3 regions of the Pseudomonas sp. Pmew2 genome follow, and region 2 is predicted to be linked to each of the others. Evidence: riboswitches for the same ligand, from Rfam matches in the RefSeq annotation. Region 2 holds a riboswitch; each other region holds the start of a gene.
The links. Region 2 has a riboswitch for cobalamin ahead of cobW (cobalamin biosynthesis protein CobW). Riboswitches for the same ligand answer to the same signal wherever they lie in the genome.

Region 1 (10,579 bases), 900 kb from region 2:
TGTGGTTACTGATGCGCGGTAGCACTGGCACCACCACGTTCAGCACATGCTCGACCTTGTCGGTCTGACGCTGGTCCAGGCCGTCTTCGGCTTCCAGGTGCAGGTCCATCACGTAGGGCAGCACGCCAACCACCGGCTTGCCGGTGCGTGCTTCCAGCCAGTCCAGGCCCGGTTGCAGCAAGGCGATGTCGCCGCGAAAACGGTTGATGATGAACCCCTTGACCCGCGCCTGTTCGCTGGGCGACAGCAACTCCAGCGTGCCGACCAGATGGGCAAACACCCCGCCGCGATTGATGTCGGCAATCAATAGCACCGGGCAGTCGACCGCCTCGGCAAAGCCCATGTTGGCGATATCGTTGGCGCGCAGGTTGATCTCGGCCGGAGAGCCCGCGCCCTCGACCACGATCACCGGGTATCTTTCACCCAGGCGCCGATGGGATTCCAGCACCTCCTGCATGGCGATCTCTTTGTAGCCGTGATAAGCCACCGCGTTCATGGTGGTGACCGCACGGCCGTGAATGATCACCTGCGCACCCGTATCACTGTTGGGCTTGAGCAGCACCGGGTTCATGTCAGTGTGCGGCTCCAGAAAGCACGCCTGCGCCTGCACCGCCTGGGCGCGGCCGATCTCGCCGCCGTCCGCCGTTACAGCGCTGTTGAGCGCCATGTTCTGCGGTTTGAATGGCACGACCTTGACGCCCTGTCGGGTCAGCCAGCGGCACAGTGCCGTCACCAGTGTGCTTTTGCCGGCGTCGGAGGTGGTGCCTTGTACCATCAGCGTGGTCATGGGTATTCCTTGCGGTATTCAAGCAGAACAGTGTGCAAACGCAGCCAGTCGGCCTCGTCGCGGGGCAGACCGAAGCGCAGGCTGGACGACTCGGGGGTGTCACCTTTGAACAGGCGCAACAGCACGCCACGCTGCGCACAAAACTCATAGAGCGTTTGCGCTTCAGGGGTCATGCGCCACTGAAACAGCGCACAGCCGCCCTGCGGGCTCAGACCGTACTGGTCAAGCAAGGCCACCAGACGCTCGCGAGCCTGCTCGCTGCGTTCACGCTGACGGGCCTGCCCTTCCTGATCATTGAGGCACACCTGACCGATGATCCGGGTTGGCCCACTGACCGACCATGGGCCGATTTCCTGCGCCAGCATCCTCAGCAATACCCGCTCGGCCATGACAAAACCGAGCCTGACACCGGCCAGGCCAAAAAACTTGCCGAACGAGCGCAGCACAATCAGCCCGGTGCGCCACGTTTCGGCAGCCAGGCTAAGGCCCGGCGTGTTATCCATAAACGCTTCATCGACGACCAGCCAGCCACCGCGCTCGGCCAGTCGTGCATGCCATTCCAGCAGGCGCTCGGCGCTCAGGTGCAGGCCGGTCGGATTGTTCGGGTTGACCACCACCAGCACATCAAGAGAGTCGAGAAAGTATTCGACCTCCTGCTCGCCTACCTCGCGGACCACGAAGCCGTTCTTGCGCCATGCATGTGCATGCTCGGCGTAGCAGGGCGACAGCACGCCAACCCGACCTCCGCTGCGTACCCGCGGTAACGCTTGAATCGCAGCCTGTGAGCCGGACACCGGCAATAAGCGAGGTACGCCGTAATAGCGGCAGGCCGCCGATTCCAGGCCATCGTCGGTCTCGGGCAACCGCGCCCAGGCACGCGTCGGAATCTCCGGGATGGGCCACGACCAGGGCGCGATGCCCGTGGACAGGTCCAGCCAGTCAGCCAGTTCGATACCGTAATGCTGCGCTGCGGCGCGCAACCGACCGCCGTGCTCAAGCATAGAATTCAGCTACCACGCATATGACCAGCAACCACAACCAGACGCCGCGCTGCACCAGTTGCCAGCCGCGATCAATGGAGTCTGCATCGGCAGGTGCACCTTCACCCAATTGCGGACGCTGATGCAGCTCGCCGTGATAGATCGCCGCCCCACCCAGTTCGACACCCAGCGCACCCGCGCCAGCGGCCATCACCGGACCTGCATTCGGACTGTCCCAGGCCGGGGCCTGCTTACGCCAGCAGCGCAGCGCCAGCCGGGTCTTGCCCAGCAAGGCGTAAGTCAATGCCACAAGGCGTGCAGGAAGGTAGTTGAGCAGATCGTCGATCTTCGCCGCAGCCCAGCCGAAACGCTCGAAGCGCTCGTTGCGGTAGCCCCACATGGCGTCCAGCGTGTTGCTCAGCCGGTACAGCACCACGCCGGGCGCACCGGCCACGACAAACCAGAACAGCGCGGCGAACACCGCATCACTGCCGTTCTCCAGCACTGATTCGGTAGCCGCGCGAGCCACTTCGGTGGCATCCAGTTCGCTGGTCTGGCGACTGACCAGATAACCGACCCGCTGGCGTGCCTCGACCAGATCGTCACTGCGCAACGCTTGCGCCACCGGCTGAACATGTTCGCCCAGGCTGCGCATGCCCAGCGCGCCATACAGCGCCAGAATCTCGACCAGCCAGCCAATACCGGGCAACCAGCTCAGTAGCGTGGCCAGCAGCGTCAACGGCACTACGGTGATAACCCAGGCGGTAACGCCATGACTGCGCCAGCCACGGCCACCGCTGTTGAAACGCTGCTCGACACGGCTGGCAAAACGCCCGAACGCCACCAGCGGATGCCATCGTTTTGGTTCACCGAGCAACGCGTCCAGCGCCACACCGGCGACGCTCAACAGCGCCACACTCATTGACTCACTCCCCATTGATTCTCGTACAGCAGCTCGTGCAGCGGACGCGCCTGCGCCCAGCCTTCCATCACCAGCATTGGCGCAGGATAGAACTCCTTGACCGGCCCCAGGCAAATGATCGCCAGCGGCTTCGCGCCGTCAGGCATGCCCAGCAGTTCGGCCAATGCCTCGGGGTCGAACAGCGACACCCAGCCCATGCCCAGGCCTTCTGCACGCGATGCCAGCCACAGGTTCTGGATCGCGCAGGACAGCGATGCCATGTCCATTTCGGGCAAGGTGCGACGCCCGAAAATGTGTTGCTCACGCCCTTCCATCAGCGCGGCGACCAGCACTTCTGCGCAGTCGTTGATGCCTTCGACCTTGAGCTTCATGAACTCGTCGGTGCGCTCGCCCAACGCCTGGGCAGTGCGGATACGTTCTTCTTCTACATGCGCCTGCATTTTTCCGCGCAACGCCGGATCGCTGATGCGAATGAAGCGCCACGGCTGCATCAGCCCGACACTGGGTGCCTGGTGTGCGGCTTCCAGCAAGCGCGCCAGCAACTCGGGCGCCACCGTGCCGCCGACGAAGTGGCGCATGTCGCGACGCTCGGCGATGGCCCGGTACACCGCAGCCCGCTCTTCAGGGCTGAACGCTTGTTCGGTCATGGTTTGAACAGCGCCGCAATCGCCTGAGGGCAGGAAGGGAAATAGAAATGCACGTAGGACGCGGTCAGACGACCCAGGCGGTAGACTGCCTCTGCGCCACGCCCGCCGTTGGGGCTGACGCCACGGGCAATCGGCTGCAACTCGGTGCTGGTCAGCGAATGGTGATACGTGTGACCGTGCAGCGTGCCCTCGGGCAATTCAACCGCTTGCAAGGCCAGCGCCGCCAGACGCTTCTGCATGACCGCCTCACCGGACAGCAAGCCGACCAGTTCGGCGCGCACGCCCTCCACATCGCTCAGGGCTTCGAGTAAATAAAGCATGCCGCCGCACTCGGCCAGAATCGGCTTGCCAGCGATATGGTGCGCCCTGATCGATGCCTGCATCGTCAGGTTTTCCGCCAAAGCAACGTGGTGCAACTCCGGGTAGCCACCCGGCAGGTACAGGCTGTCGGCGTCGGGCAGCTCGCGGTCATGGATCGGCGAGAAGAAACTCAGCTCTGCGCCCATGTTTCGCAGCAGGTCCAGGCTTGCGCCGTACAGAAAGGCAAAGGCCTCGTCGCGGGCAATGGCGATGCGCACACCGCTGAGCAACGGCTCGACCTGAACCGGGTCGGGCGCGGTAAAGGTTACGGCTGGCGGCAAGGCCACTTCGCAGGTGCTGGCCAGCGCGGCGGCAGCCATGTCCAGCCGCACATCCAGATCATTGAGTTCGCTGGCCTGGACCAGCCCCAGATGGCGGCTGGGCAATTCGAAACCGACTTCCCGGGACAGTGCGCCATACCAGCGCAGGCCTTCGGTCAGACTGTTTTCCAGCAACTGCGCGTGGCGTACCGTGCCAACCCGATTGGCCAGCACGCCGGCAAACGGCAGATCCGGCTGATAACGCGCCAGCCCGAGCGCCAGCGCGCCAAACGTCTGCGCCATAGCCGTGCCGTCGATCACCCCCAACACCGGTACGCCAAAGTGGCGGGCCAGATCAGCGCTGGACGGTGTGCCGTCGAACAACCCCATGACGCCTTCGATCAGGATCAGGTCTGCCTCATCTGCGGCTTCCCACAACAGGCGACGGCTTTCGTCGGCACCGACCATCCACATGTCCAGCTGGTAGACCGGTGCGCCGCTGGCCCGCTCAAGAATCATCGGGTCGAGAAAATCCGGCCCGCACTTGAACACCCGGACCTTGCGGCCCTGGTTGCGGTGCAAACGTGCCAGTGCCGCGGTGACGGTAGTCTTACCTTGCCCGGAGGCAGGCGCGGCGATCAAAACCGCCGGGCAATCGCGCGGAGCTCTCATTGCAGTGCTCTCATTGCAGTGCGCCCAATAAAGGATTATTCACAGCTCGATACCTTTCTGCGCCCGGATACCGGCCTGAAACGCGTGCTTGACCACGCCGATATCGGAAACCGTATCAGCCAGGTCGATCAATTCGGGTTTGGCACCGCGGCCGGTCACCAGCACATGCTGCATAGGTGGGCGGGCCTGCAGGTCACTCAGCACTTGTTCAAGGTCGAGGTAACCATGCTTGAGGGCAATGTTCAGTTCGTCGAGCACCACCAGACCAATGGCCGGGTCGCGAAGCATTTCCCGAGACACGGCCCAGGCGGCTTCGGCAGCGGCAATGTCACGCTGGCGATCCTGGGTTTCCCAGGTGAAGCCCTCGCCCATCACGTGATAGCGCACCTGCTCGGGGAAACGGCGGAAAAACATTTCTTCGCCAGTGCTGTTGCGGCCCTTGATGAACTGCACCACGCCGCACTGCATGTCGTGGCCCATGGCCCTGGCAAGCATGCCGAATGCCGAGCTGCTCTTGCCTTTGCCGTTGCCGGTCAAGACCAGCAGCAGGCCGCACTCGTTGGGTGAGCTGGCAATGCGCTCGTCCATCACGGCTTTCTTGCGCAGCATGCGCGCCAGATGGCGTTCGTCGCGTTCGGGGGATTCGTTCATCCGGGTTCTCCGCTCGTGGCAGTCGACAACAGACGGAAGGACAGCACTGGACAGCACGGCAACGGCCTGCACAGAGCATCACCCTCCGTGATGCCATTGAGTGGTTCAGGCCGGTCTCCGGGCTCATGAGCGGGTTACCCCGGCTGCGCGCCTTCCCATGTCGAAACACAGTGGCGTCAGGCACAGCCTTGACTCATTTACCGTTGCGGGGGCAGCGCCGGGATCGGATCGATTGATCCACACCGGCTTCCCTGTTTCACCCTGCCAATCAAGGATTGCAGAGCACCTGAAACAAACCGCGAAGGGTAGAGGGTTGGGCTGGGAGCGTCAATCGACACCGACGCTGTGAAACGTGATTGAACCCAGACGGTTCGCAGTGCCTCTATCAATTATCGGACCACGCCCTTGTTTATGGAGATTCACCATGTTCAGACTCAGACTCCACTACGCAGTGTTGCTTCTGGTTGCCGGTGGCCTCGCTGCCTGCGGCGAGTCTTCGACCCTGCAAGTCTCGGATGGAACAGGCCCATCGCCCAAACTGCCGGAGCCTAACAAGACGCTGATCCCGACCGTCAACATCGCCCCTGCCGTAGGCTGGGAAAAAGGCGCAAAACCGGTCGCCGCGCCGGGCACACAGGTGGCAGCGTTCGCCGAAAACCTGGACCACCCGCGCTGGCTGTATGTATTGCCCAATGGCGACGTGCTGGTGGCGGAAACCAATTCCCCGGCCAAACCGGATGATTCCAAAGGTATTCGCGGCTGGGTAATGGAAAAAGTCATGGGCCGCGCCGGTGCGGGCGTGCCAAGCGCCAACCGCATTACTCTGCTGCGCGACGTGGACAAGGACGGCGTCGCAGAGACCCGCACCGTGTTCCTGCAAAACCTCAATTCGCCGTTTGGCATGACGCTAGTGGGCAACAAGCTCTATGTCGCCGACACCGACCGCCTGATCAGCTTCCCGTATGAAGCGGGCCAGACCTCGATCAGCGCGCAGCCGACCAAAGTGGTCGATCTGCCGGGCGGCACGCTCAACCACCACTGGACCAAAAACGTCATTGCCAGCAAGGATGGCAGCAAGCTGTACGTCACAGTGGGCTCCAACAGCAACGTGGCCGAGAACGGCATGGACAAGGAAGAAGGTCGTGCAGCCATCTGGGAAGTGGACGCTGCCACCGGCAACCACCGCATTTTCGCCTCGGGCCTTCGCAACCCCAACGGCATGGACTGGGAACCCAAAACCGGCAAGCTGTGGACGGCGGTCAACGAGCGTGACGAAATCGGCAGCGACCTGGTGCCAGACTACGTGACCTCGGTGCAGGATGGCGCTTTCTACGGCTGGCCCTACAGCTACTACGGCCAGCATGTCGACGAGCGCGTCAAACCGCAGAACCCGGCACTGGTCGCCAAGGCCATCGCACCGGATTACGCAGTCGGCCCGCATACGGCCTCGTTAGGGTTGGTATTCGCCGATGGCAAGACGCTGGCGGCGCCGTTCAACGAAGGCCTGTTCATTGGCCAGCACGGCTCATGGAACCGCAAACCGCACAGCGGCTATAAAGTGGTGTTCGTGCCCTTCAGCGGCGGCAAGCCCAACGGCGCTCCAGTCGATGTGCTGACCGGTTTCCTCAACAAAGACGAAAAAGCCATGGGCCGCCCGGTTGGCGTGGTCAATGATCAGCGCGGCGGCTTGCTGGTGGCAGACGATGTCGGCAACAAAATCTGGCGCGTGACCTCGGCCAAGGCAGCTCAATAACGCCGAGCGTAGAGGGTTGACGCAGAGCGTCGTACGTTAGTTGAGTTATCGTTCCGCACGCTCCAGCGTGGTAATGCAGTTCTCGACGCTCTGCGTCGCACGATAGTTGCGATGATCGTTCCGCACGCCTGGAAAGGCATGTCGACGCAGAGCGCAGTACGGTAGTCGAGTTATCGTTCCGCACGCTCCAGCGTGGGAATGCAGGTCTCGACGCTCTGCGTCGCAAGAGAACGCAGAGCGTCCGGAAAGGCATGCGACGCGGAGCGTCGCACGATAATTTCTGGTCAGACCGCGAGCAGGCGACGCGCTATGGCCAAATCTGCGCCAGACTGGACGGCTGAATGACGCGCTTGGCGTTGAGGTAGGCTTTCTGCCAGTAAGGCTTGTCGAGGCTGTCGAGCTTGACCGTGCCGCCGCTGGCCGGGGCATGTACGAAGCGGCCTTCGCCGACGTAGATGCCCGCGTGGGACACCTGCGAGCCGCCCGAGGTGGCGAAGAACACCAGATCTCCTGACTGCAATTGCTCGCGACGGATATTCGGCGCACCCATCACGATCATCTCGCGCGTGGAACGCGGCAGGGAAATGCCCGCGGCATCACGATAGACATAACCTATAAGACCGCTGCAATCAAAACCGGAGTCAGGCGTGTTGCCACCCCAGCGATAAGGCGTGCCAACCAGTCCCAACGCACGAAACAGCACGTCTTCGGCAGCCGGAGAAAGAATCTGAGGGGGAGCAGTGACCACCGGACGCTGAACGACCCGGGGAGCTTTGGGCGGTGGCGGCGCACTGGCGCAGGCACCCAGTAACGCAGCAACAGAGATGACTATCAGGCGCAACGCAATCGACATAACCACAACAACCTATCCGGATGCGGCTTACGCTGCCGAGAAGCTCAAAAACGCAGAAAGACCCGAAGGTCTTGTTCTGCGCGTTCTATTTTATTTACGCCGCTTTGGCGCGGTCTTGACTGTAGTCGAAGTCATCGCCGTTGTCTGCGTGGCATCAGGCGTCGACTTCACAGCGACTGTACCTGGCGCCATTGCCAGAGGCCGCTTGGCCTCGATAAAGGTCTTGCTCCAGTAGGCGTCATCGAGGCTGTCGATGCGTACACCGCCACTGCGACGGCTGCTGGAGTGAATGAACTGCTGGTTACCGGCGTAGATCGCTGCATGGCTTACGCGACCACGGCCACGGGTACTGAAGAACAGCACATCGCCAGGCTGAAGGTTTTTACGCGATACCAGCGGTGCGTCAACGTTGATCATTTCACGCGTGGAGCGCGGCAGGCTCATGCCAGCCTCTTCGCGAAACAGGTAACCAATGAAGCCGCTGCAATCGAAACCCGAGGAAGTCGATGTGCCGCCGAACTTGTAACGAGTGCCGATCAGGGACTTGCCACGTTCCAGGATGCTGTCGGCCAGAACCGGCAGCTGGTAGGACTTGTTGTCGGCGAAGTGAGCAAGCTCGTCTTCGGTGGCAATCTCGTCCTGCAAGGCTGCGGCGTCGGCGCGACGTGCTGCGGACTGAGCGTTTGCCGCGCTCTGATAACGAGCAACGGGCTGAGCCTGTTCTTGCTGTGCGACCGGCATATTGGCCGAGCAACCGAAGAGGAATGTAACGAGTGCGAGAGGCACGAGGGGTGCGAAGCGAACAACCTGCATGGGCACAACCGTGGCTGACTAGTTAAGATGGCGAGACTATGCCTTTTATGAAGGTGATTTGCAAATTCAATCGAACTAGATGTGACTTATGAGTTCCGCCATGACATGTGCTGCCCGGCACTGCAAAAAGACGTCCATCTGCGCGCTGTGATCGGTCGGCTGCGGATTGATTTCCGCCGTAAAACCCCCGGAAACTCTGGTGCGAATGACCGGTTCATGAATGTAGGGGAAGCTTGCCGTGGTACCGATACTCAGGACTGCGTCATAGCCTTTAGCCAGTTGTTCATACAGTGTTTCCAGTGCTCTTTCAGGGAGCATTTCCTGAAAAAGAACGACGGGCGGTCGCATAACGCCACTACATGCCGAGCATAAAGGGGGCAAAGGACGCTGCAAGTGCTCACTCAATTGCGGATCTTCAGCGCCGCAGGATTGGCAAAACAGTGGCGAGAGCTGCCCGTGAATTTCTATCAGGCGCTCTGGCGGGCTGCCCGCCGCACGGTGATAACCGTCGACATTCTGGGTCAGCACCCAGCACTCGGGCTTGATGCGTTGCAACTGGGCGATGGCGTAATGCGCGATATTCGGCTCGCCACCCAGGCACGCCCTGCCCAGTTCAGCGATGTACTTCCAGCACAGCTCGGGGTCACGGCGCAGCATTGGCCCGGACAGGGCCATTTCTATAGGCAGGCCGTCGTCGGTCTTGCCGTTGTACAGCCCGCCGACGCCGCGATAGGTCGGCAAGCCCGAATCAGCCGACAGGCCTGCCCCGGTGATCACCAGAATCCGTTGTGCATGGCGCAAGGCTGCAGCCGTTTGCATCAACAGCGCCTGATCTACCACCCCAGCGTCTCTTTAAGAAAGGGAATGGTCAGCTTGCGCTTTTCCTGGAGTGACGCCTGATCAAGGCGCTCAAGCAATTCGAACAGCGCGCTCATGCTGCGTGTACCACGCGTCAGAATGAAATGGCCTACCTCATCGGTCAGGTGCAGGCCGCGCCGTGATGCACGCAGTTGCAGCGCACGCAGCTTGTCTTCGTCGGACAGGCCGCGCATCTGGAATACCAGGGCCATGGTCAGACGGGATTTCAGATCGGGGAGTTTGACCGGCAGTTCGCGGGGCGATTTGGACGCTGCAATGAGCAGACGACGCCCGCTGTCACGCAAACGGTTGAACAGGTGAAACAGGGCTTCTTCCCACTCCGGCTTGCCGACAATGGCTTGCAGGTCATCCAGGCACACCAGTTCGTACTGTTCAAGATGGTCGAACAGCTCGATACCTTCATCGATAACTTCGGCAAGCGGCAGATACACCGCAGGTTCGCCCAGCTGCTCGAAACGCAGGCACGCAGCCTGAAGCAGGTGCGTGCGCCCTACTCCATCCTTGCCCCACAGATAGATGAGGCTTTCCGTCCACCCAGCGTCGGCTTCGCACAGCCGCTCGACATAGCCGAGTGCAGCGGCATTGGCGCCTGGATAGTAATTGACGAAAGTGGCGTCATCACGCAGACGCACACTCAGGGGCAGCTGAATCGGTTTCATGCTGACTAACGGCTCATGCAAACCGTCAAGGGCCTCTGTGTAAAGAGCGCAAAGTTTATACCCGTGAAGCGGGTCGCACAATGCGACAGACCTCAAGCAAAATCAAAGGTTTGCGTCAGGGTGCGTAAAGCGCGGGTCGAGAAAGGGCGTTTTGAGGTGATGCATGCATTGCCTGCACAAGCCTCTTCACCGGGCAGTGAAGAGGCGTGCGATGCCCTTACAGCTCGGGATCTTCCGCACCTGCATAGATTTCCGAGTCTTTATAAACGTCGTGCATGTGGCGCACCAGCACCATGATCACTGCAGCGACCGGCAACGCCAGCAGAATGCCGGTGAAACCGAA
Region 2 (10,579 bases):
CCGTTGCAGCAGGGCTCTGCAAGTGCGCATACCAGCGGCTGGCCTGGTCCTGAATGGCACGGCTGTCATCGGTGCTCTGAAGATGTGCCTTGCCCAGTGCGCGAAGCATCGCGCGCTCTACCCGGGCGATATCGACATCCATGAAACGGGCGATGTCGGCATACGCCAGACCGTCGAGCCGACTGAGCAGAAATATCTGCCGGGTACGGCGCGAAAGCTTGCCAAGCCGGTGGCCGAGTTCGATGACCTGCGGCGCGGGTTGCGGCTCAGGCAGGCGGGCGGGGAGGTGCAGCAAAGAAGGGAGCTGATTACTCATGATGTATCGCTCGCTGATCTTCCATGGGGATTGTTCCTTGCAATGACAGGCATCGTCCGTGACAAGAGTAGACTAGTGAATGCGAGAATCATTCTCAAGTGAAAAGTTGCAGCATTTACTTTTTATATGCCTTATCCGGGCATTTTCGCTGCAAAAACATGACCCGTATCAGGGTTGCTTTGCTATGATCTGCGCCATTGCTACACACCTGCGCAGTACCCAGACTTCATTAGCCTGAAGCAGCGAAACCAAAAGAAAGAACCAAAAAAAGACCCGGCAAAAAGCCGGGTCAAAAACCGTGATTAGCCTGATGAGGAGATAATCAGGAAGCCGACCTAAGACTTCCAGGTTATCCAGCGGATCTCGCGACCCGCTGATGCAATAATAATCATTATCATTTGCAAGTCAAATGTTTTTATTGCCCTCATCGACCCAGATAATCCGCCAGCGCCTGCTCGACGGATTTTTCTTTTTCGGTCCCACCCTACACCCTCTAGTCCAGCGGCAACTCCGTGGTGCGTTTCACCGTGCTCATGGCAATGTTCGAATGGGCCTCATGTACGTGCGGCAACTGCAGCAAATGATCGCGCAGGAAGCGCTCATAGCTGGCGATGTCCTGGGCAACCACCTTGAGCATGAAATCCATCCCCCCGGCCATGGTGTAGCACTCCAGCACCTCCGGGTGGCCGATGATCGCTTCTTCGAATTCGGCCAGATAGCGCCGGCCATGGCCCGACAGCTTGACCTCGACAAACACGGTCATGCTCAGGCCGAGCTTCTGAGTGCTGAGCAGGGCGACAGTGCGTTCTATCACTCCGTCTTCCTGAAGCCGGTGGATGCGCCGCCAGCAGGGCGATTGCGATAACTCGACCCGTTCGGCGATTTCTGCCGCCGACAGGCTGGCGTCATGTTGCAGTAGACGAAGAATCTTGCGATCGATGGGGCTCAATTTAGGCTGCATGAATTGACCTTGTTTTTTGTTCTGGTCGAAAAAAGCATGCTCAATATCAGCAGATTTGCACGCATTTAGAAAGAAAAAGCCTCTTTGCTGCTGGCAGTCTAATGGCAAGGCTGCCGGGTTGGACCGTCCCTGCGCAAAAGCCTGACACCTATAAGAACAAGACAAGAACAAGAGAGGTATCCGCATGTCTCTGGCTGATATTCGTCTGGATGATAAATACCGGCTTGCCACCGGTAATCTGTACCTGACCGGCACACAGGCCCTGACTCGCCTGCCGATGCTGCAAAAACAACGTGATGAAGCGCAGGGCCTGAATACCGCCGGTTTTATTTCCGGCTATCGCGGCTCGCCGTTGGGCAATCTGGACAAAAGCCTTTGGGACGCCAAAGACTACCTGCAACAAAACGCCATCCATTTTCAGCCGGGCATCAACGAAGAACTGGCGGCTACGGCCGTCTGGGGCAGTCAGCAGGTCAACCTGTTCCCCCACGGCAAATACGATGGCGTGTTTGCCCTCTGGTACGGCAAAGGCCCGGGCGTGGACCGTTGCGGGGATGTCTTCAAGCACGGCAACTCGGCAGGCGTTGCAGCCAATGGCGGTGTGCTGATTCTTGCGGGCGATGACCACGGCTGCAAATCATCGACCATTGCCCATCAGAGCGAACATGCGTTTATCGCTTCGATGATCCCGGTACTCAACCCCAGCAATGTTCAGGAAATTCTCGACTACGGCATCATCGGCTGGGAATTGTCGCGTTACAGCGGTTGCTGGGTGGCGATGAAGACCATTGCCGAGAACGTGGATTCTTCAGCCGTGGTCGAGGTTGACCCGTTGCGGGTCAAAACGCGCATTCCGGAAGATTTCGCACTGCCGGAAGGCGGTTTGCACATCCGCTGGCCGGATCCGCCGCTGGCCCAGGAAGCGCGGCTCAACACCTACAAGATCTACGCGGCCAGGGCCTTCGCGCGTGCCAATCAGCTCAACAAGGTGGTTATCGATTCTGCGCAGCCCAGGCTGGGCATCATTACTACCGGCAAGTCCTATCTGGATGTGCGTCAGGCGCTTGAAGAGCTGGGTATCGATCAGGAGCTGTGCGACCGGGTCGGGATTCGCGTGCTCAAGGTCGGCATGAGCTGGCCGCTGGAACCGGTCTCGGTGCACGACTTTGCCGAAGGGCTGGACGAAATTCTGGTGGTCGAGGAAAAACGCAGTGTCATCGAAGATCAACTGACCGGGCAGCTTTACAACTGGCCCGTGGACCGCCGCCCGGTGGTGGTCGGTGAGTTCGATGAACAGGGCCGTTCACTGCTGCCGAACCTCAGCGAACTGACCCCGGCGATGATCGCCAGGGTCATCGCCAAGCGTCTTGCTCCGTTCTACAGCAGCCCGCAGATCGAGGCACGTCTACAGTTTCTCAGCGACAAGGAGCAGGCGCTTCAGGCTCCGCTGTTCAACACCCAGCGCACTCCGCATTTCTGTTCCGGCTGCCCGCACAACACGTCGACGCGTGTGCCGGAAGGCAGTCGCGCCCTGGCCGGGATCGGTTGCCATTACATGACCATCTGGATGGATCGGGAAACCGATACCTTCACCCAGATGGGCGGCGAGGGCGTGACCTGGATCGGTCAGGCACCGTTCACCGAAACACCTCACGTCTTCCAGAATCTGGGCGACGGCACGTACTTTCATTCCGGGCATCTGGCGCTGCGTGCAGCCGTGGCCTCCAAGGTCAATATCACCTACAAGATCCTCTACAACGATGCTGTTGCCATGACCGGTGGCCAGCCAATCGACGGAATACTGCGCGTCGATCAACTGAGCCGCCAGGTGTTCAACGAGGGCGTGCAGCGTATTGCGCTGGTCTCCGACGAGCCGGACAAGTACCCGAGTCGACAGAATTTCGCGCCGATTACTACCTTTCATCATCGGCGTGATCTGGACAGCGTGCAGCGCGAGCTGCGTGAGTTCAAAGGCGTATCGGTGATCATCTACGATCAGACCTGCGCGACTGAAAAGCGCCGCCGTCGCAAACGCGGCACCATGCCGGATCTGGAAAAGCGTGCGTTGATCAATCCGGCTGTATGTGAAGGCTGCGGCGACTGTGGGGTTAAATCCGGTTGCCTGTCTGTGCTGCCCAAGGAAACGGCTCAGGGCCGCAAGCGCGAAATCGATCAGAACGCTTGTAACAAGGATTTCAGCTGCGTAGAAGGTTTCTGCCCAAGCTTCGTCACCGTGCATGGCGGCAAGCTGCGTAAGCCGGCATTGCCCAAGCAAGTCGAGGCGTTCGCTCGCTTGCCCGAACCTGTACTGCCGTCGCTGGAGCGACCGTTCAATATTTTGTTGCCGGGGGTTGGCGGAACAGGCGTAACCACCGTCGGTGCGATGCTGGGTTATGCCGCGAATCTGGAAGGCAAGGGTTGCAGCGTGCTCGATCAGGCCGGGTTGGCACAGAAATTCGGCCCGGTGGTCAGCCACATCCGTATTGCAGCGCGTCAGCAGGATTTGTTCGCGGTGCGTATCGCGGCTGGGGAGGCGCATCTGTTGCTGGGGTGTGACCTGCTGGTAGCGGCCGGGCCGGATGCGATTGCCAAGCTCGACAGCAAGATTTCCCACGCGGTGGTCAACAGCCAGCAAACGCCGACTGCCGAGTTTACGCGCAACCCGGATGCCGTGTTTCCGGCCGAGGCCATGAAGCAGACTATCATCGAGTCGGTCGGCGCTGCGAAGACCCACTTCGTCGAAGCCACATCGCTGGCCACCCGGCTGATGGGCGACAGCATCGCCAGCAACCTGTTCATGCTCGGTTACGCGTTTCAGCTGGGCCTGATTCCGCTGACCTCGGCGGCCATCGAAAAGGCGATCGAACTCAACGGGGTGGCGGTCAATCTCAATCAGCAGGCGTTTCTCTGGGGCCGTCGTACCGCCCATGATCCTGCGGCGGTCGAAGCCTTCGTCAATCCGCAGCAGAAGGTCAGCGAGCCGCAGCAGCCAATGGACCTTGATCAGCGTATTCAGAGCAATGTCGAAACCTTGAAGGCGTATCAGAACGGCGCCTATGCCAAGCGCTATGTGGAGTTGCTGCAACGTGTGCGCGATACCGAATCACGCGTGTTTCCCGGTCAGCAGCCGATGCTCTCTGAAGCGGTTGCGTTCAACTATTTCAAATTGCTGGCCTATAAGGATGAATACGAAGTGGCACGGCTGTACAGCAACGGCGAGTTTACCCGCCAGCTGGAAGCGCAGTTTGAAGGCGATTATCGGCTGGAATTCCACTTGGCCCCGTCATGGTTGGCAAAACGCGATCCGCACAACGGCCTGCCGCGCAAACGCAGTTTCGGCCCCTGGATGCTGCGCGCCTTCAATGTATTGGCGAAATTCAAATTCCTCCGTGGCACAGCGCTTGATCCTTTCGGCCACAGCCTTGAGCGCAAACAGGAGAGGGAGCTGATTGACGGTTACGTGCGTGACATCGAACTGATTCTTCAGCACCTGCAAGCACAGAATCGCCATACCGCCTTGAACCTGGCACGTCTGCCGGAGCGAATTCGTGGTTATGGCTATATCAAGGAGAGCGCCATGAAAGCGGCTGCATTGCAGGCCGACATTCTGCGCAAGAGCCTGGAAAGTGGCGAAGTGGTTGCACCGAAGTTGTACGAGGCGGCTGCCTGACGGGGAGATGCTTCGCATCGACTGGTCGCAGCGACCGGGGGTGATCCGCTGTGTTCAGCGCCGGGAGTACCGCCTTCGCCAATATCAGCTCGGTCTGAACAGGTGTGCATGCCCGGCGCGGTACAGCGAGGAGTCGCTGAACGTGTCGTCGGCAAGCACACGTCCGACCAGAATCAATGCAGTGCGACGAAAGCCTTTGGCCTGCACTTTGTCGTGAATGTCCGCCAGTGTGCCAACTGCCCAGTCCTGATCCGGCCAACTGGCGCGGTGCACCACGGCAATCGGGCAATCGGCTCCGTAATGTGGAACAAGCTCGTCGACAATCCGCTGCAGGTTGTTTACACCCAGATGAATCGCCATGGTTGCCCGGTGACTGGCCAGACTGGCCAGCTCCTCGCCGCTGGGCATTGAGGTCTTGTCGGCATAGCGAGTCAGAATCACGCTTTGCGACACATCCGGCAGGGTCAGCTCGACGCCCAGCAGCGCAGCGCAGGCAGCGGTCGCGGTGACGCCGGGAATGATTTCGAATGGAATACCCAGTTCCCGCAGATGGCGGATCTGCTCGCCGATGGCGCCATACAGGCTCGGGTCGCCGGAATGCACACGAGCAACGTCCTGGCCCTGCGCATGCGCGGTCTTTATCAGCTCAATGATCTGCTCCAGATGCAGCTCGGCGCTGTTGGTCACCTGCACGGCCTGATGGCCCTCCAGCACGGCGAGCGGCATCAGTGAGCCTGCATAGATAATGACTGGGCATGTGCGAATCAGGCGTTGCCCCTTGACGGTGATCAGCTCGGGATCGCCAGGGCCGGCACCGATGAAATAGACAGTCAATGAATTCTCCGGAGTGGATGAGCGCGGGGAGATTATCCGCTGTGTGCAGGGCTGATTGCCAAGGCAAATGTGGCGTTGGCGCTTTTTTGCCGTTCGATCAGCAGGGTGGCGGTGCCGTCTCCCAGTTGCGCGGCCAGCGCCAGTGCCGAACCTTCGGCGACACCGTGACAGCCCGTGGTCTGGAAGACCTGCGCAGAACGATGGGTGAGGTGCAGCTCCCACGCAACCAATTGCGCTGCGTTGAAGAACACCAGCGGCACTGCCAGTTGCGCGGCCAGTTCAAGCAGGCCCGGTTCCTGGTCTTTCAGGTCGATACATGCCAGCGCAGTGACGCTGGCAATCTCCAGGTCGATCACGCGAAGGCTGTTCTCGATCAGCTCGCGCAACGTCGCTGCGGAGCAACCGCGCCGACAACCCAGCCCGGCCACCAGTGACGCGCCGGGCTGAACGGTCGGTGAATCAGGCCTGATGCAGGTCGGCATCGTTTCTGCGGAACAGCCAGGCACTGATCAGCCCCATCGCGACCCAGAACAACGCGTTGGTCAATAGCGAGGCGATCATGAATTGCGATTCCAGAGCTTTGGGTGCCATGCTCTGATGGACCAGCGGCTGTGGTGCGCCGATCACGTGAGGAACGACCAGAATCGCCACGCCCAGCACTTTTAGCAGCCAGTTCTGACCAAATACCAGCAAGGCCAGCCCGGCGGCAGTCGATGCGGCCGTACCTATCCACCAGGCCTGACGCTGACTCAGTTCGGCGGCAGCTGTGCCGGGCAATTCAGGTGGCAGGCCAAGCGTGGGTGCCAGCACAAAAACCGCGAAACCGGCCAGCCCCCACCATACGCCTTGCACCGTGCGGCCCGGCGCACGCAGGGTGTAAAGCCCGGCAAGCATCAGGGCGAAGCCTACTGCGACCACCAGGTTGCCGCCCGTGGTGGACAGCACGCGCTGCCAGCCGTTTTCAGGTTCCCAGGCAGCTTCTTCATGCGCATGACTGTGTTCGGCAGTCGCGCCGTCAGCATGCTCATGGACCTGTTCGGCAGATGCGTTTTCGTAAGTTTCGGCCTGCTGGATCAGTGGCACCACCCAGAAGCTTTGCAGCACGGTCAGCAGCAGGGCCGCAAGCAGGCCCGTGAACCCGGCAGTTTGTGCGATTCGCTTGAACATTGTGGAGTCCTTAATGGCAAGGAAAGGCAGCGCTGTGACGTGTATCGTGTGCGGCGTTGTGTACGGCCGCGATGTGCGAGAAACCGGCGAAGTACACCAGACATGCACCCAGCAGCGCAGCGCTGATGGCGGCTGTCAGGCGTTGAGTGCGTGTGGAGCTGGTAGTGGCGGCGTGGCTGCTGCTGATGGTCGACATGGCGATCCCTCTTGGTGATTGGCAAGCGGGCCACGCGCAAAGGAACCTGCCGGCAGACGCCGAAGGTTTCAACTGCGCCCGCCCACCGCGGGTTTGTCATTCAACGATGTCGGGCCGGTCTCCGGGCTCGCGAGGGGCTCAAACGTCGCGCGTTCAAGGCCTGCAAGGTCACCTTCCCATGCCGTGGCACAGTGGATAAGACCTTCTCTCGCTTACCGTTGCGGGGCAGCACCGGACTTGCTCGACAGCGTGAGCGCACCGGTTTCCCGTTTCACCCCGTGAGGGGCACCCGAAACAAGGCGTACAGGAGAGCATGGGCGGCGGGGAATCGTCAATCTGAACGATTGACCTGTCTGCGGTCACTGCGTAGCCTTGCCGGTTCGAGGTTCTCCATGCGTAAAGCGTTACACATGGAGCTAAGACGGGAATGCGGTACACGCCGCAGCTGCCCCCGCAACTGTAAACGGTGAGGTTCATTGCACAGCCACTGCTACGGCGGGAAGGCGCGATGAATGCGTGTCGGCACGGTCTTGATTGCCTGCCACATGCCGCCGTGAGCCAGGAGACCTGCCTCGAACCGGGCTGACCAAAAGGCCTGCGAATTCTCACTACAACCGGGCGGGGTGATCCGGTGGCGATCCGATCCGTGTGCCAGGCATGCGGTTCTCGTCCTGTTTGCCCGCCGCATTGCCAAAGGGCACCTGATGAAAACACTGGCCAAGCTTCCCGTCACCATCGTCACCGGCTTCCTCGGCTCGGGCAAAACCACCCTGCTGCGGCACATGCTCGATAACGCCGAAGGGCGGCGCATCGCGGTCATCGTCAATGAATTCGGTGAACTGGGCATCGACGGAGAAATCCTTAAGCAGTGCACCATCGGTTGCACCGAAGAAGAGGCCAACGGCCGGGTATATGAGCTGGCCAACGGCTGCCTGTGCTGCACGGTGCAGGAAGAGTTCTTCCCGGTCATGCGCGAGCTGGTCGCTCGCCGTGGCGATCTGGACCACATCCTGATCGAAACCTCGGGGCTGGCATTGCCCAAGCCGCTGGTTCAGGCTTTTCAGTGGCCGGAAATTCGCAACGCCTGCACGGTCGATGCGGTGATCACTGTCGTCGACAGCCCTGCGGTATTGGCCGGTACGTTTGCTGCGTTCCCCGATCAGGTCGATGCGCAGCGCAAACTCGACCCGAATCTGGACCATGAGTCGCCTCTGCACGAGCTGTTCGCTGATCAACTGGCCAGCGCCGATCTGGTGATCCTCAACAAGGCCGACATGATCGACGCCGAAGGTCTGGCAGCGGTGCGTGCCGAAGTTGCCGAAGAACTGCCGCCAGCCGTCAAGGTGATTGAAGCCAGCAGCGGTCGTCTGCCGATCAGCGTACTGCTGGGTGTTGGCGCCGAGTCCGAGCTGCACATCGATGGTCGCAAGACCCACCATGATCATCACGACAATGACGATCATGATGACCACGATCACGATGCTTTCGATTCGATTTCCCTGAAATTGCCTCAGGCCGATGAAAAGTTGTTGCTCGACGCACTGAATCAACTGGTCGTGCAGCACGGCATTCTGCGCGTGAAGGGCTTCGCGGCCATTCCCGGCAAGCCGATGCGCCTGCTGATCCAGGGTGTGGGTACGCGTTTCGCCAAGCACTTCGACCGCGCCTGGCGCGCCGACGAAGAGCGTGCCACGCATCTGGTGCTGATTGGTCAGGAGCTGGATGCCGTGGCCCTGCAAGCGCAGCTCAACGCTGCAGTTGTCGGCTGACCCCATGCATTTACTGAGAACCCAGCCCGGCGGTTTCGTACCCGACGACAGCATTGCCGATCTGGGCCAGACCCCGGCCGAGCTGGTGATTCTCTGTAGCGGAGACTCCAGCCTGGCGCTGCTGGCCGAAGCTGCACGCCAGCTTCCTGACGACTACCCGAGCCTGCGTCTGGCCAACCCCATGCAGGTACAGAATCACGCCTCTGTCGACTTGTACGTCGATGAGGTGCTGCGCCACGCAAAGGTCATTCTGATTTCCCTGCACGGTGGCATCGGTTACTGGCGTTACGGCGTCGAGCGGCTGATGGAGCTGGCGGCACGCGGGGTTCAGGTCATTCTGGTGCCAGGTGATGATCGTCCCGATCCTGAGCTGAGCGACCTGAGCACGGTGCCTGCCGCAGAACGCGACCGGCTCTGGCAGTTTCTGCGTCAGGGCGGCTTGCAGAATGCGCTGGAAATGTATAGTTGCATGGCCAGCCGCTGGCTGGACCGGGACTATTCCTGGACCGAGCCCCAACCGTTGCCACGCACAGCCATTTACCACCCTCGACTGGCAAGTGCGCAGCTCACCGATTGGCAAGCCGACTGGGTTGCAGGACAGCCCGTCGTGGCGCTGCTGTTCTACCGCTCGCACTTGCAGGCCGCCAATACCGGTTTTATCGACGAGTTCTGTGCGCGCTTGCAGGCGCACGGCATCAACCCGCTACCCATAGCCGTGGCCAGCCTCAAGGAGCCCGGCTGTTTCACTCAGGTGGAGAACTGGCTGGACGAGGCCGAAACCGAGCTGATCCTCAACACCACAGGCTTTGCCCAGTCGAGCCCGGAAGCGCCGCATCTGCGCCCGTTTCGGCGCAACGTGCCGGTCATTCAGGCGATCTGCGCGCAGGACAACGAACCTGCCTGGCAGGCCAGCGAACAGGGCCTTGGTGCGCGCGATCTGGCGATGCACATTGCCTTGCCGGAGCTGGACGGGCGGATCATCAGTCGACCGATCAGTTTCAAGGACCTGGCCTGGCGTAGCGAGCGCAGCCAGTCGGACGTGGTGTGTTACCGCGCCCAGCCGGACAGGATGGATTTTGTCGCGCAACTGGCGCGGCGCTGGATCGAACTGGCGCGGCTGCCCAACGGCGACAAGCGTGTGGCGTTGATCCTGGCCAACTATCCGACCCGCGACGGGCGCATCGGCAATGGTGTGGGGCTCGACACGCCTGCTGCGGCGCTGAACATCCTGCGCGCCATGCAGGCCGAGGGTTATCCGCTGGCACAGTTGCCGGACAGCGGCACCGAGCTTATCCAGCAATTGCTGGGTGGCGTGACCAATGATCTGGACAGCATTGACCTGCGGCCCTGCCAGCAAAGCATGGCACTGGAGGAATACCTGGCGGCGTTCAACGAGCTGCCGCAGGAAAACCGTGATGCCGTGAATGCCCGCTGGGGCGCGCCGGACAGCGATCCGATGTTTCGCAGTGGCAGAATGATGATTGCCGGGCTGCGCTTTGGCCTGACCTTCGTTGGCATTCAGCCTGCGCGTGGCTATCAGGTCGACCCCAGCTCGGTGTACCACGACCCGGATCTGGTTCCGCCCCACGGTTATCTGGCGTTTTACTTCTGGCTGCGCAAGGCGTACGGCGCTCATGCCGTGGTGCATGTCGGCAAACACGGCAAC
Region 3 (10,579 bases), 110 kb from region 2:
TGCTGATCGGGTTGATCTTCGTGATCCTCAATCAGATCAGTGACGCCCTTTATAAAGTCTTCGACCCGAGAACCCGCTGATGACGACTTCCATTGCAAGCAGCGCCACGCCCATGGTTCAGGCGCCAACCTCAAGCATCGCAGCATTGGCCGCCAGCAGTGCGCGCCTGATGCGTTTTCTGTTGCGCAACCCGATGACGCTGGCAGGGCTAATCGTCATCGGCACGCTGATGATCGTCGCACTGTTCGCGCCGTGGATCGCCACTCACGACCCGCTGGCTCAGGACCTGTCGGCCGCGCTGCGCATGCCCGGTGCACAGAACTGGTTCGGCACCGATGAGTACGGCCGCGACGTGTTCAGCCGACTCGTCTACGGCTCGCGCATCACGCTGTACATCGTGATGCTGGTGACGGTGATCGTCGGCCCGATCGGCCTGCTGATCGGCACTGTGTCCGGCTATTTCGGCGGCTGGGTCGACAGCCTGTTCATGCGTATCACCGACATCTTCATCTCGTTCCCCAGTCTGGTGCTGGCACTGGCCTTCATCGCCGCCCTGGGCCCTGGCCTGGAACACGCAGTCATCGCCATCGCCCTGACGGCCTGGCCACCGATCGCCCGTCTGGCGCGGGCCGAAACCCTGTCGCTGCGCAACGCCGATTTCGTTGTCGCAGTGAAGCTGCAAGGTGCCTCGGCAGTGCGGGTGATCGGCCGTCACATCATTCCGATGTGCCTGTCTTCGGTGATCATCCGCCTGACCATGAACATGGCCAGCATCATTCTCACCGCCGCCGCACTGGGCTTTCTCGGCCTCGGCGCACAGGCCCCGCTGCCGGAATGGGGCGCGATGATCTCCAGTGGCCGTCGTTACATGCTGGAAAGCTGGTGGCTGGTGGCCGCACCCGGCGCAACCATCATGCTGGTCAGTCTGGCGTTCAACCTGCTGGGCGACGGATTGCGCGATGTACTTGACCCACGCAGCGAATGACACGCATCGAACAATAATAAAAGGGGCTAACACCATGTCACACACAGCCATGCCACAGATAAAGCTTGCAGTAGAAGATTTACGCGTCGAGTTCAGTCATGCGGGCAAGGTCACGGCAGCCGTTCGCGACGTGTCATTCAGCCTTGGCCGGGAAAAGCTGGCGATTGTTGGCGAATCGGGATCGGGCAAATCCACGGTCGGTCGCAGCCTGCTGCGTCTGCATCCGGCAACGGCCAGGGTCACGGCGAAAACCCTGCGTTTCGGCGATATCGATTTACTTGAATGCAGCGAAAAACAGATGCAAAGCATTCGCGGGCGGCGCATGTCGATGATCATGCAGGACCCGAAATACTCGCTGAACCCGGTGATCAAGGTAGGCGAACAGATCGCTGAGGCCTATCTGGCGCATCACAGGGTTTCGAAAAAGGAAGCCCGCGAACGCACGCTGGACATGCTGGCCAAGGTGCACATCCGCGAACCGGCGCGAGTCTACGAACTGTATCCCCATGAAGTTTCGGGCGGTATGGGCCAGCGGATCATGATCGCGATGATGGTGATCACCGACCCGCAAGTGATCATCGCCGACGAGCCGACTTCTGCACTGGATGTGTCGGTGCGCCGTCAGGTGCTCAACGTGCTGGAAGAGCTGGTCAGCGAGCGCGATCTGGGCCTGATCTTCATCAGCCACGACCTGAATATGGTCCGTCACTTTTGCGACCGGGTGCTGGTGATGTACGCCGGGCGGGTCGTGGAATCGCTGAACGCCAGCGAGCTGGATCAGGCGCGTCATCCCTACACTCAAGGCCTGTTGGCCGCCCTGCCCAGCCTGGATCACCCGCGTGCCAGCCTGCCGGTTCTGCAACGCGATCCCCTTTGGCTCACTCACTGAGAATGCTCCCATGGCAATGATCACAGTCGATTCACTGAACCTGAGCTTCGGCACTGGCCCAGCGCTGAATCAGGTGCTGCGTGACGTCAACCTGCAGGTCGAGCAAGGCCAGTCGTTCGGCCTGGTCGGCGAGTCCGGCTCGGGCAAGACCACCGTGCTGCGCTGCCTGGCAGGACAATATCATCACTGGAGCGGCGCACTGAGCGTGGCCGGCCAGACCGTGCAGCGCAAGCTCGATGCCAGTCACTACCGCACCGTGCAGATGGTCTTTCAGGACCCCTATGCCTCGCTGCATCCGCGCCACACCATCGACGCGGCGCTCAAGGAGCCATTGAGCATCCACCGGATCGGTGACCGCGACCGTCGCGTGTGTGAAGTGCTGAACAAGGTCGGTCTCAACGAGAGCTTTCGTTTCCGTTACCCGCATCAGCTGTCCGGCGGCCAGCGCCAGCGGGTCGCTATTGCAAGGGCGCTGATTCTCGAACCACGTGTGCTGCTGCTCGACGAACCTACCTCGGCACTGGACGTTTCGGTGCAGGCCGAAATTCTCAATCTGCTGGCCGACTTGCGTCATCAGCAAGGCCTGACCTACCTCATGGTGACCCACGACCTCGGTGTAGTGGCGCACTTGTGTGACCGGGTTGCGGTCATGCAGCAAGGCCAGGTGCTGGAAACCCTCGATAGCAGCCAGTTGATCAACAACCAGGCTCGGCACGAGTATTCGCGACTGCTGATTCAGGCCAGCCGCGACATGGACCTGCGCCCGACGGGATGACCCGCCGCCGGGCTCACGAGCGCTGAACCCGTAAACCTGCCGACACTGTGATCCCCGGCCCTCTCGGCCAAGGGATCCGGCTGCCTGCGATTTACCTGAACACACCCAAAACAGCCATCAAACAAGAATAAAAAAATGAAAAAAACACTCGCACTGATCTCTCTGACTGCTCTGTTCCCCGGCGCCTGGGCGCATGCCGACAGCGCGTACATCAACTACCGTCACCAATATGCAGAAAGCACGCGCATGCATGCCGACCGGGTCAAATTCGGCAGCCGGCTGGACAGCGGCTGGGGCTTCGAAGGTGAACTCAAATACAAGACCGCAGGCGACCGCCAGGACGTAGCGTTCGACAACACCGTCGGCAACGGCCACGAATTGACGGTCAGCTATCAATACCGGCTTGACGAAAAATGGCTGCTGACGCCTTCGTTTGCACTGGAAAGCATCGAGAAATCGACGGCCTATAAAATGGGCCTCAAGCTGGGCTACAAAGTAAACGATCAGTTGAGCGTGTCAGGCCGCTATCGCTACGACTCGATCAAGCTGGACATCAAGCTGGACAGGGACAAGGTCAACCACGAAATGCCTGACAACCAGATGGACGATCAGTCGATCAATCGTTACGACGTCTGGGTCAACTACGCCAGCAAAGGCCCGTGGGCGTACGAGTATCAGTTCACCTACTTCGATGCCGACTACATTCGCTATGACAACGGCAAGACCGACTACGAACAGAATGCGGCCTTCAAATACAAATGGGACAAGCACTGGGTGCCGTTCTTTGAAGTCGGCGACATCAAGGTCGATTCCAAAGATGACAAGCGCCAGCTGAGATTGCGCGTAGGCGTGCAGTACAACTTCCTGTAGCGCATCCCACTGGAGCACACCATCGTGCGACGCTCCGCGTCGCATGCATTGTCTGGCTTCTGATTATCGTGCCGACGCTCCGCGTCGCATGCCGTTCTGGACGCTCAGCGTCCTCTTTCGAGCATGCGGTGCGGCGCAGATTTGTGACGCGGAGCGTCACCCAAGGCATTCCTACGCTGGTGAACTGCCCCCCAAAAGTTGGACGGTTTTAGCTTGCCGCCTGAGCCCTGTATTTTACGGGGCTTTGGCCGTTGAGCTTCAGCTTGATGCGGTCATGGTTGTAGTAGTGGATGTACTCATCCAGACCTGCTTTCAACTCATCGATGCTTTCAAACTGTTTCAGGTAGAAAAACTCGGATTTCAGTGTACCGAAAAAGCTTTCCATTGCCGCATTGTCCAGGCAGTTGCCCTTACGGGACATGCTTTGTTTGACGCCTCGTACCGATAGCTTATGGCGATACTGCGCGTGTTGATACTGCCAGCCCTGGTCCGAGTGCATCACAAGCTTCGGCTCGTCCTGCAACTGCTGAAGCGCCTTGTCCAGCATGCTGGTGACCAGCTCAAAGCTCGGCCTTGTCGACACTTCATACGCCACGATTTCACCGTTGTACAAGTCCATCACGGGTGAGAGATACAGCTTTCGATTGCCTACCTTGAACTCAGTCACATCGGTCACCCACTTCTGGTTCGGGCGTTGCGCGCTGAAATTGCGCTCCAGCAAATTCGGCGCAATGGTTCCGATTACGCCCTTATAGGAGCGGTATTTTTTGGGGCGCACCACTGATCGCAGGCCCAGTTCTGCCATCAGTCGTTCTACAACCTTCTTGTTGACCAAAATACCTGCAGTGCGAATGACCGCCGTGATACGCCGAGCGCCATAAAGGCCTTTCTCCTCGTGGTAAATGCTTTCGACTAACTGTTTCAAAGCAGCATAGGGATCGGGTCTGGATTGCACCTGAACCTGATAGTAAAACGTGCTGCGTGCCAAGCCCGCCAGCCTCAGCAGAGCGCAAAGCGGGAACCGGCCCCTCAGTTGCTTGATGCTCAGGGCTTTTTCGGTTGCCGTCGTTTCTGCTCCTTCAGCTCTTCCAACTTTTTTAGGTAAGCGTTCTCCATGCGCAGATATTCAAGCTCGCTCATCAACTGGTCGCGCGTCTTCTGCGTATCGTCGGCGGTTACTGGTTTGGCGGGATAAGGCTTCTTTGGCATGGCGACAGGCTTTCTTCTGGCAGGAACATACGGGGCTGTACCGCTACTGTAATGCCGCTTTTCCCAAATGACTATTTGGCCGGGATCCCCGATACCAAAATGCGCAGCGGCCTGACGGAGCGATAGCTTGTGTTCACGCCTGTGCTCAAGCACTGAGCGCTTGAAAGCTTCGCTGTATCGAAGACCAGGCTTGCGATGGCCGGTGTGACCATGACTCTTGTAGTTAGCGACCCAGCGTCGAAGCAGGCTGAAATCGATCGAGAACTGGCGGGCTACCATACGAAAGCCCATGTTGTCTTCAAGATACGCTTTGACGACAGTGAGCTTGAACTGCTCTGAATACTTACCCATTTGAACACCCCCGTGAGGTCGGATTGGTGTCCAACTTCTTGGGGGCAGTTCACTGGAGCGTGAGGAACGAGAGGTGTCTGGCAGAAACTCCGCAGATTATCGTGCCGACGCTCCGCGTCGACATGCAGCTCTGGACGCTCTGCGTCCTCTTTCGAGCATGCGGTGCGGCGCAGATTTGTGACGCGGAGCGTCACCCAAGGCATTCCTACGCTGGAGCGTAAGGAACGAGAGGTGTCTGGCAGAAACTCCGCAGATTATCGTGCCGACGCTCCGCGTCGACATGCAGCTCTGGACGCTCTGCGTCCTCTTTAGAGCATGCGGTGCGGCGCAGATTTGTGCCGTGGAGCGTCACTCAAGGCATCACCACACTGGAGCATGAGGAACGATAGGTGTCTGGCAGAAACTCCGCGTCCGGCCCTGAATCGCTCAGTCGCTGTACAGCGCCTGAGTGCGACGCAGGCGCATGCGGCTGCCGTTGAGGTGCAGGTACATCGCCGAGCGCGCTGCGTCGACGTTGCCTTCGGCGATGGCGTTGTAGATTTGCCGATGTTCGGTGTTGATTCCGGCCAGGTAGGCGTTGCGATCGCTCTGCCCTGTGTAGGCCGAGTTCATCCGCGTGCGGGGAATCAGCTTGGTGCCCAGATGTTTCATGATATCGATCAGGTACGCATTGCCAGACGCCTTGGCGATCTTGAGGTGAAATTGAAAATCGGCATTGATGGTGGTTCCGGATTTCTGCGGGCCTTCGAGCAGCGCATCGAACGCCCGCTTGAGCTCAAGCAACGCTTCAGGGCTGCGTCGCTGCGCAGCCAGCCCTGCTGCCTCGACTTCCAGGCTCAAGCGAAACTCCAGCAGGTTCAGCACATCGGACAAGGTGGCGATGGTCGCAGGCCCTACCGAAAAACCTTCAGGCGGTGGCATGTCTAGAACAAAGGTGCCGACACCATGCCGGGTTTCCACCAGCCCGGCGGCCTGCATCCGCGACAGCGCATCGCGCACCACCGTGCGGCTGACACCCTCGGCTTCCATGATGTGGATCTCGGAAGGCAATTTCTCGCCGCGCACCAGCACACCGTCACGCATGCGCTGGGCGAAGCGGTCGACAAGGGTTTCTGCCAGGCGTCGATGGTTCTTTTGCGAGGAAAGCGCGTTGTCCGACATTGCAGCCTCAGTTCTGTCCGATACGCGAGTATAGGCTGCGATCACCACACAAAACACGCCTTGAGTACGGTTATACTCAGCCACCCGACACGGACCCGATCACCCGCCATGGAACAACCTTCCACATCAAAAGGCCGTCGCTCCAGTCTGACTCAGCAACTGGTCGCCGAGTTTTCGCGCAGAATTCGCGAAGGCGAGATCCAGAGCGGTGAAAAGCTTCCTACCGAACAGGTGATCATCCGTGAAACCGGGGTCAGCCGCACCGTGGTTCGTGAAGCGATGTCGCGCCTGCAAGCCGAAGGTCTGGTCGAAACCCGGCATGGCATCGGCACCTTCGTAGTCGATGCCGCGCAGCCAGGGCATTTCCAGCAGATTGAATCGCCAATCGGTACATCCGGCGACGCGGTATCCATCATCGAGCTGCGCCTGAGCATCGAGCCGGAATCCGCCGCGCTCGCGGCTCAACGCCGCACGCCCGAACAACTGGATGCCATCCGTCAGGCACTCGATGAGCTGCATCGCTGTGCGCGCCTGGGGCACGACACCATGAAGGCCGATTTCGAGTTTCACCGGCAGATATCACTGTGCACAGCCAATAGCTTCTTTACCGACGTGATGAGCCAGCTCGGCAGCAGCATCCTGCCCCGCACCCGCAGCGGCTTCGGCAATATCACGTCGTTGCACGCAGAGGACGACCCAGGCATCCAGCAACGCGAACAGGAGACCATCTTCGACGCCATTGTCCATCAGGATCGGGATGCCGCCCGAGCCGCGATGCGTCTGCATCTGATCAACAGTCTGCTGCGCCTGCGCGCAAAGGATTAGCCACTAAAACGCTTATCGTTTACCATGCCGCCCGTCGGTTTCCGAGAGGAACTAACAGGGAATTCGCACGCTTTGTCTGCACAAGGCCAAAACGAAACTGCCCCCGCAACTGTAGGCATCGAGCCTGCTCCATGACTGCCACTGGATTCAGCTCCGGGAAGGCCGGAGCCTGGCGATGACATGCCAGTCAGGAGACCTGCCGACCTGCTTCAATCCACTAACCGGCGGGGTGTCCGGGAAGGACATCCGCACGCGGCAGCATTTCCCGTCGTGCCCGGTCATTTGCCGGGGATGTGTTTCCTGATGTGCATTGCGCCTTGGCACCTGCTCCAACGGAGACCGCATTTCATGTCGCTGCCCCGCCTTGCCGTACTTGCCGCCAGCCTGACGCTGTCCACCCTGACCCTCGCCGCGCCTACTCAGTATCCGCTGACCCTCGAAAACTGTGGTTCGACCCTGACGTTCGCACATGCGCCGACCAAGGCAGTGACCATTGGCCAGGCCGGTACTGAAATGCTCTACGAACTAGGCCTGGGCGACCGGCTGGTGGGCACTTCGCTGTGGTTCAACAACGTGTTACCACGCTTCAAGGCGCAGAACGACAAGGTAGAACGTCTGGCCGACAACGACCCAAGCTTTGAATCGGTGATTGGCAAACGTCCGGAACTGGTGGCGGTGCAGCTGGAGTGGATGGTCGGCAAACAGGGCGTGGTCGGCACACGCGAGCAGTTCCATGACCTGAAAATACCCACTTACATTCTGCCGTCCGATTGCGAAGGCAAAGACAATCTGGTCGGTGCCGACGGCACACGCCTGGAGCCGTTCCGCATCGAGACCATCTACAAGAGCATCGAGCAACTGGCGCAGATTTTCGACGTACAGGACCGCGGTGACACGCTGGTCGCCGACCTCAAGGCCCGCCTGAGCGCGGCGATTGCCAACGTCAAACAGAACAAGGCGAACGACGTCTCGGCGCTGTTCTGGTTTTCCAGTTCCGACCTCGCCAGCGACCCGTTCGTGGCAGGCCGCAAAGGCATCCCGGACTTCATGCTCAACAGCCTGGGCATGCGTAATATCGTCAAGTCCGACGAGGAATGGCCGACAGTGGGCTGGGAGACCATTGCCAAGGCCAACCCAAGCATTCTGGTGATTGCACGCATGGATCGCCGCCGCTTCCCGGCCGACGACTACCTGAAAAAGATCGAATTCCTCAAGAGCGACCCGGTGACGCGCAACATGGACGCAGTCAAGCATGACCGGATCGTGATCATCGACGCCGAAGGCATGCAGGCTGGCCTGCGCCTGTTTACCGGGTTCGAGGAACTTGCTGACGCCGCCAACCGTTTCAACGCTGCACAATGAGATTACAGGTAGCACTGGGCCATGTGCTCTGGGTCTCGGCAGTGCTGGTGCTGGCAATCATGGTCGGTGCAGCGATTGGCGAAACCTCGATCAGCCTGAAGGTGGTTTTTCAGGTGCTGGCCAACAAACTCTGGGCTGCCGGCTATGTGCTCGACCCTATCGACGAAGGCATCGTCTGGAACTACCGGCTGACCCGCGCCATTGTCGCGGCAGCCTGCGGGGCCGGGCTGGCGATCTGTGGCGTGGTGTTGCAATCCTTGTTGCGCAACCCGCTGGCAGACCCATATCTGCTGGGAATTTCCGCCGGAGCCTCGACCGGCGCGGTGCTGGTCGCCATTCTGGGCTTCGGCGCGGGGGCTATTTCGATGTCGGCAGGCGCTTTTGCCGGGGCCGTGGCGGCGTTTTCGCTGGTCGCCCTGCTGGCGCACTCGTCGCGAGGCACCACAGCAGCCGGGCAGATCATTCTGGCCGGAATCGCCGGTTCACAGCTGTTCAATGCCCTGACGTCGTTTCTGATCACCAAATCCGCCAGCTCCGAACAGGCACGCGGCATCATGTTCTGGCTGCTGGGCAACCTCAGCGGCGTACGCTGGCACTCGGTCTGGCTGGCAGTGCCGACGGTGCTGGTCGGTCTGCTGGTGTGCCTCTGGCACCGGCGAGCGCTGGACGCGTTCACTTTCGGCAGCGACTCGGCGGCGTCACTGGGGATTGCCGTGCGGCGCGTGCAGATCATCCTGATCGCGACCGCAGCCCTGGTCACCGCAGTGATGGTATCGATCGTCGGCTCCATCGGTTTTGTCGGGCTGGTGATCCCGCACGCGGTGCGTATGCTGATCGGTGTGCGCCACGCACGGCTGGTGCCGTTGAGTGCATTGAGCGGCGCGCTGTTTCTGATCGCTGCCGACATCCTCTCGCGCACGCTGATCAAGGGCCAGGCGCTGCCGATTGGCGTCATTACCGCACTGATCGGCGCACCGGTCTTCGCTTTGATTCTTATCCGGGGAAATAGCACGCGATGAACGCCTTTCCTCATCTGGTCAACGCACCGGTGCTGGGCTGCTCCGGGCTGGGTTATTCGGTTCGTGGCACTGCGTTGCTGCGCGACGTCGACTTGAGCATCGCAGCCGGCGAGACACTGGCCGTGGTCGGCCCTAACGGTTCGGGAAAATCCACCCTGCTGAAACTATTGGCCGGTATTCAGAAACCGGTCTGCGGCACGGTCAGACTGGGCGGGCAACCACTTGAGGCAATGAGCCGCAGAGACGTGGCGCGCTTGCTGGCGGTGGTCGAACAACAAGCGGAAACCAGCGATGCCGTGACGGTTCTGGATGCCGTCGAGCTAGGCCGCACGCCCTGGCTGTCGGCACTCGAGCCGTGGAGTGCTAACGATGACGCAATCGTTCGCCAGGCGTTGCAGAATGTGGACATGCTGCACATGCAGAAACGTGCCTGGCACACCTTGTCCGGTGGCGAGCGGCAGCGCGTGCACATCGCCAGGGCACTGGCGCAACGACCCAGGATCCTTCTGCTGGACGAACCGACCAATCACCTGGATATCCAGCACCAACTGACCATTCTCGGTCTGGTCAGGGCTTTGCCGGTAACCACTGTGATAGCCCTGCACGATCTGAATCAGGCGCTGGATTGCGACCGCGTGGCGGTCATGGAGAAAGGCCGGCTGGTCGCACTGGGGGCGCCGGTCGAGGTGCTGACCCCGGAACGCCTGCTGAGCACCTTCGGCGTCGTGGCGCACTGGCTGACCGACCCTTTCGACGGCGCGAAAATCCTGCGTTTGCGCTCACACTGAAGACGCGCCGATGGTCAGCCGGTCACCTGGCGCATGCTTCAACAGGTGCGCCGCGCGGCCTGTAGCACTACAATGCGCGCTTTGCACGCCGCAGGATCCCGTTGCCATGTCGTTACCCAAACACCACCTGGAATTGCTCAGCCCTGCACGGGATGTGACCATCGCCCGTGAAGCCATCCTGCATGGTGCCGATGCGGTGTATATCGGCGGGCCGAGCTTTGGTGCGCGGCACAACGCCTGCAACGAGGTCAGCGACATTGCCGAGCTGGTCAAATTCGCGCACCGCTACCACGCGCGGATCTTTACCACCATCAACACCATCCTCCATGACGACGAGCTGGAGCC

Region 1: it holds a riboswitch for cobalamin, as region 2 does, so the genes downstream of both, cobO (cob(I)yrinic acid a,c-diamide adenosyltransferase) here and cobW (cobalamin biosynthesis protein CobW) in region 2, are expected to answer to the same signal.
Region 3: it holds a riboswitch for cobalamin, as region 2 does, so the genes downstream of both, AC4ANK_RS16465 (ABC transporter substrate-binding protein) here and cobW (cobalamin biosynthesis protein CobW) in region 2, are expected to answer to the same signal.

Annotation. Positions count from the first base shown of each region.
Region 1 is NZ_CM176702.1:4,391,691-4,402,269, forward strand. Features, by position in the region: gene AC4ANK_RS20170 (cobyric acid synthase) at 1-787, opposite strand, end outside; gene cobD (threonine-phosphate decarboxylase CobD) at 784-1,788, opposite strand; gene cbiB (adenosylcobinamide-phosphate synthase CbiB) at 1,781-2,689, opposite strand; gene bluB (5,6-dimethylbenzimidazole synthase) at 2,686-3,336, opposite strand; gene AC4ANK_RS20190 (cobyrinic acid a,c-diamide synthase CobB) at 3,333-4,628, opposite strand; gene cobO (cob(I)yrinic acid a,c-diamide adenosyltransferase) at 4,668-5,279, opposite strand; cobalamin riboswitch at 5,371-5,584, opposite strand; gene AC4ANK_RS20200 (PQQ-dependent sugar dehydrogenase) at 5,704-7,032, shown strand; gene AC4ANK_RS20205 (C40 family peptidase) at 7,340-7,885, opposite strand; gene AC4ANK_RS20210 (C40 family peptidase) at 7,976-8,698, opposite strand; gene AC4ANK_RS20215 (NAD-dependent deacylase) at 8,774-9,538, opposite strand; gene hda (DnaA regulatory inactivator Hda) at 9,532-10,236, opposite strand; gene AC4ANK_RS20225 (AI-2E family transporter) at 10,454-10,579, opposite strand, start outside.
Region 2 is NZ_CM176702.1:3,491,879-3,502,457, reverse strand. Features, by position in the region: gene AC4ANK_RS15915 (sigma factor-like helix-turn-helix DNA-binding protein) at 1-316, opposite strand, end outside; gene AC4ANK_RS15910 (Lrp/AsnC family transcriptional regulator) at 810-1,277, opposite strand; gene AC4ANK_RS15905 (indolepyruvate ferredoxin oxidoreductase family protein) at 1,462-4,947, shown strand; gene cobM (precorrin-4 C(11)-methyltransferase) at 5,032-5,781, opposite strand; gene AC4ANK_RS15895 (cobalamin biosynthesis protein) at 5,814-6,263, opposite strand; gene AC4ANK_RS15890 (CbtA family protein) at 6,241-6,948, opposite strand; gene AC4ANK_RS15885 (CbtB domain-containing protein) at 6,959-7,144, opposite strand; cobalamin riboswitch at 7,240-7,452, opposite strand; cobalamin riboswitch at 7,511-7,733, shown strand; gene cobW (cobalamin biosynthesis protein CobW) at 7,849-8,913, shown strand; gene cobN (cobaltochelatase subunit CobN) at 8,918-10,579, shown strand, end outside.
Region 3 is NZ_CM176702.1:3,606,613-3,617,191, forward strand. Features, by position in the region: gene AC4ANK_RS16425 (ABC transporter permease) at 1-80, shown strand, start outside; gene AC4ANK_RS16430 (ABC transporter permease) at 80-985, shown strand; gene AC4ANK_RS16435 (ABC transporter ATP-binding protein) at 1,035-1,874, shown strand; gene AC4ANK_RS16440 (ABC transporter ATP-binding protein) at 1,885-2,649, shown strand; gene AC4ANK_RS16445 (oligogalacturonate-specific porin KdgM family protein) at 2,785-3,519, shown strand; one part of gene AC4ANK_RS16450 (IS3 family transposase) at 3,728-4,620, opposite strand; one part of gene AC4ANK_RS16450 (IS3 family transposase) at 4,620-5,079, opposite strand; gene AC4ANK_RS16455 (FadR/GntR family transcriptional regulator) at 5,506-6,240, opposite strand; gene AC4ANK_RS16460 (FadR/GntR family transcriptional regulator) at 6,349-7,065, shown strand; cobalamin riboswitch at 7,084-7,283, shown strand; gene AC4ANK_RS16465 (ABC transporter substrate-binding protein) at 7,414-8,427, shown strand; gene AC4ANK_RS16470 (FecCD family ABC transporter permease) at 8,424-9,446, shown strand; gene AC4ANK_RS16475 (ABC transporter ATP-binding protein) at 9,443-10,234, shown strand; partial or broken gene AC4ANK_RS16480 (peptidase U32 family protein) at 10,341-10,579, shown strand, end outside.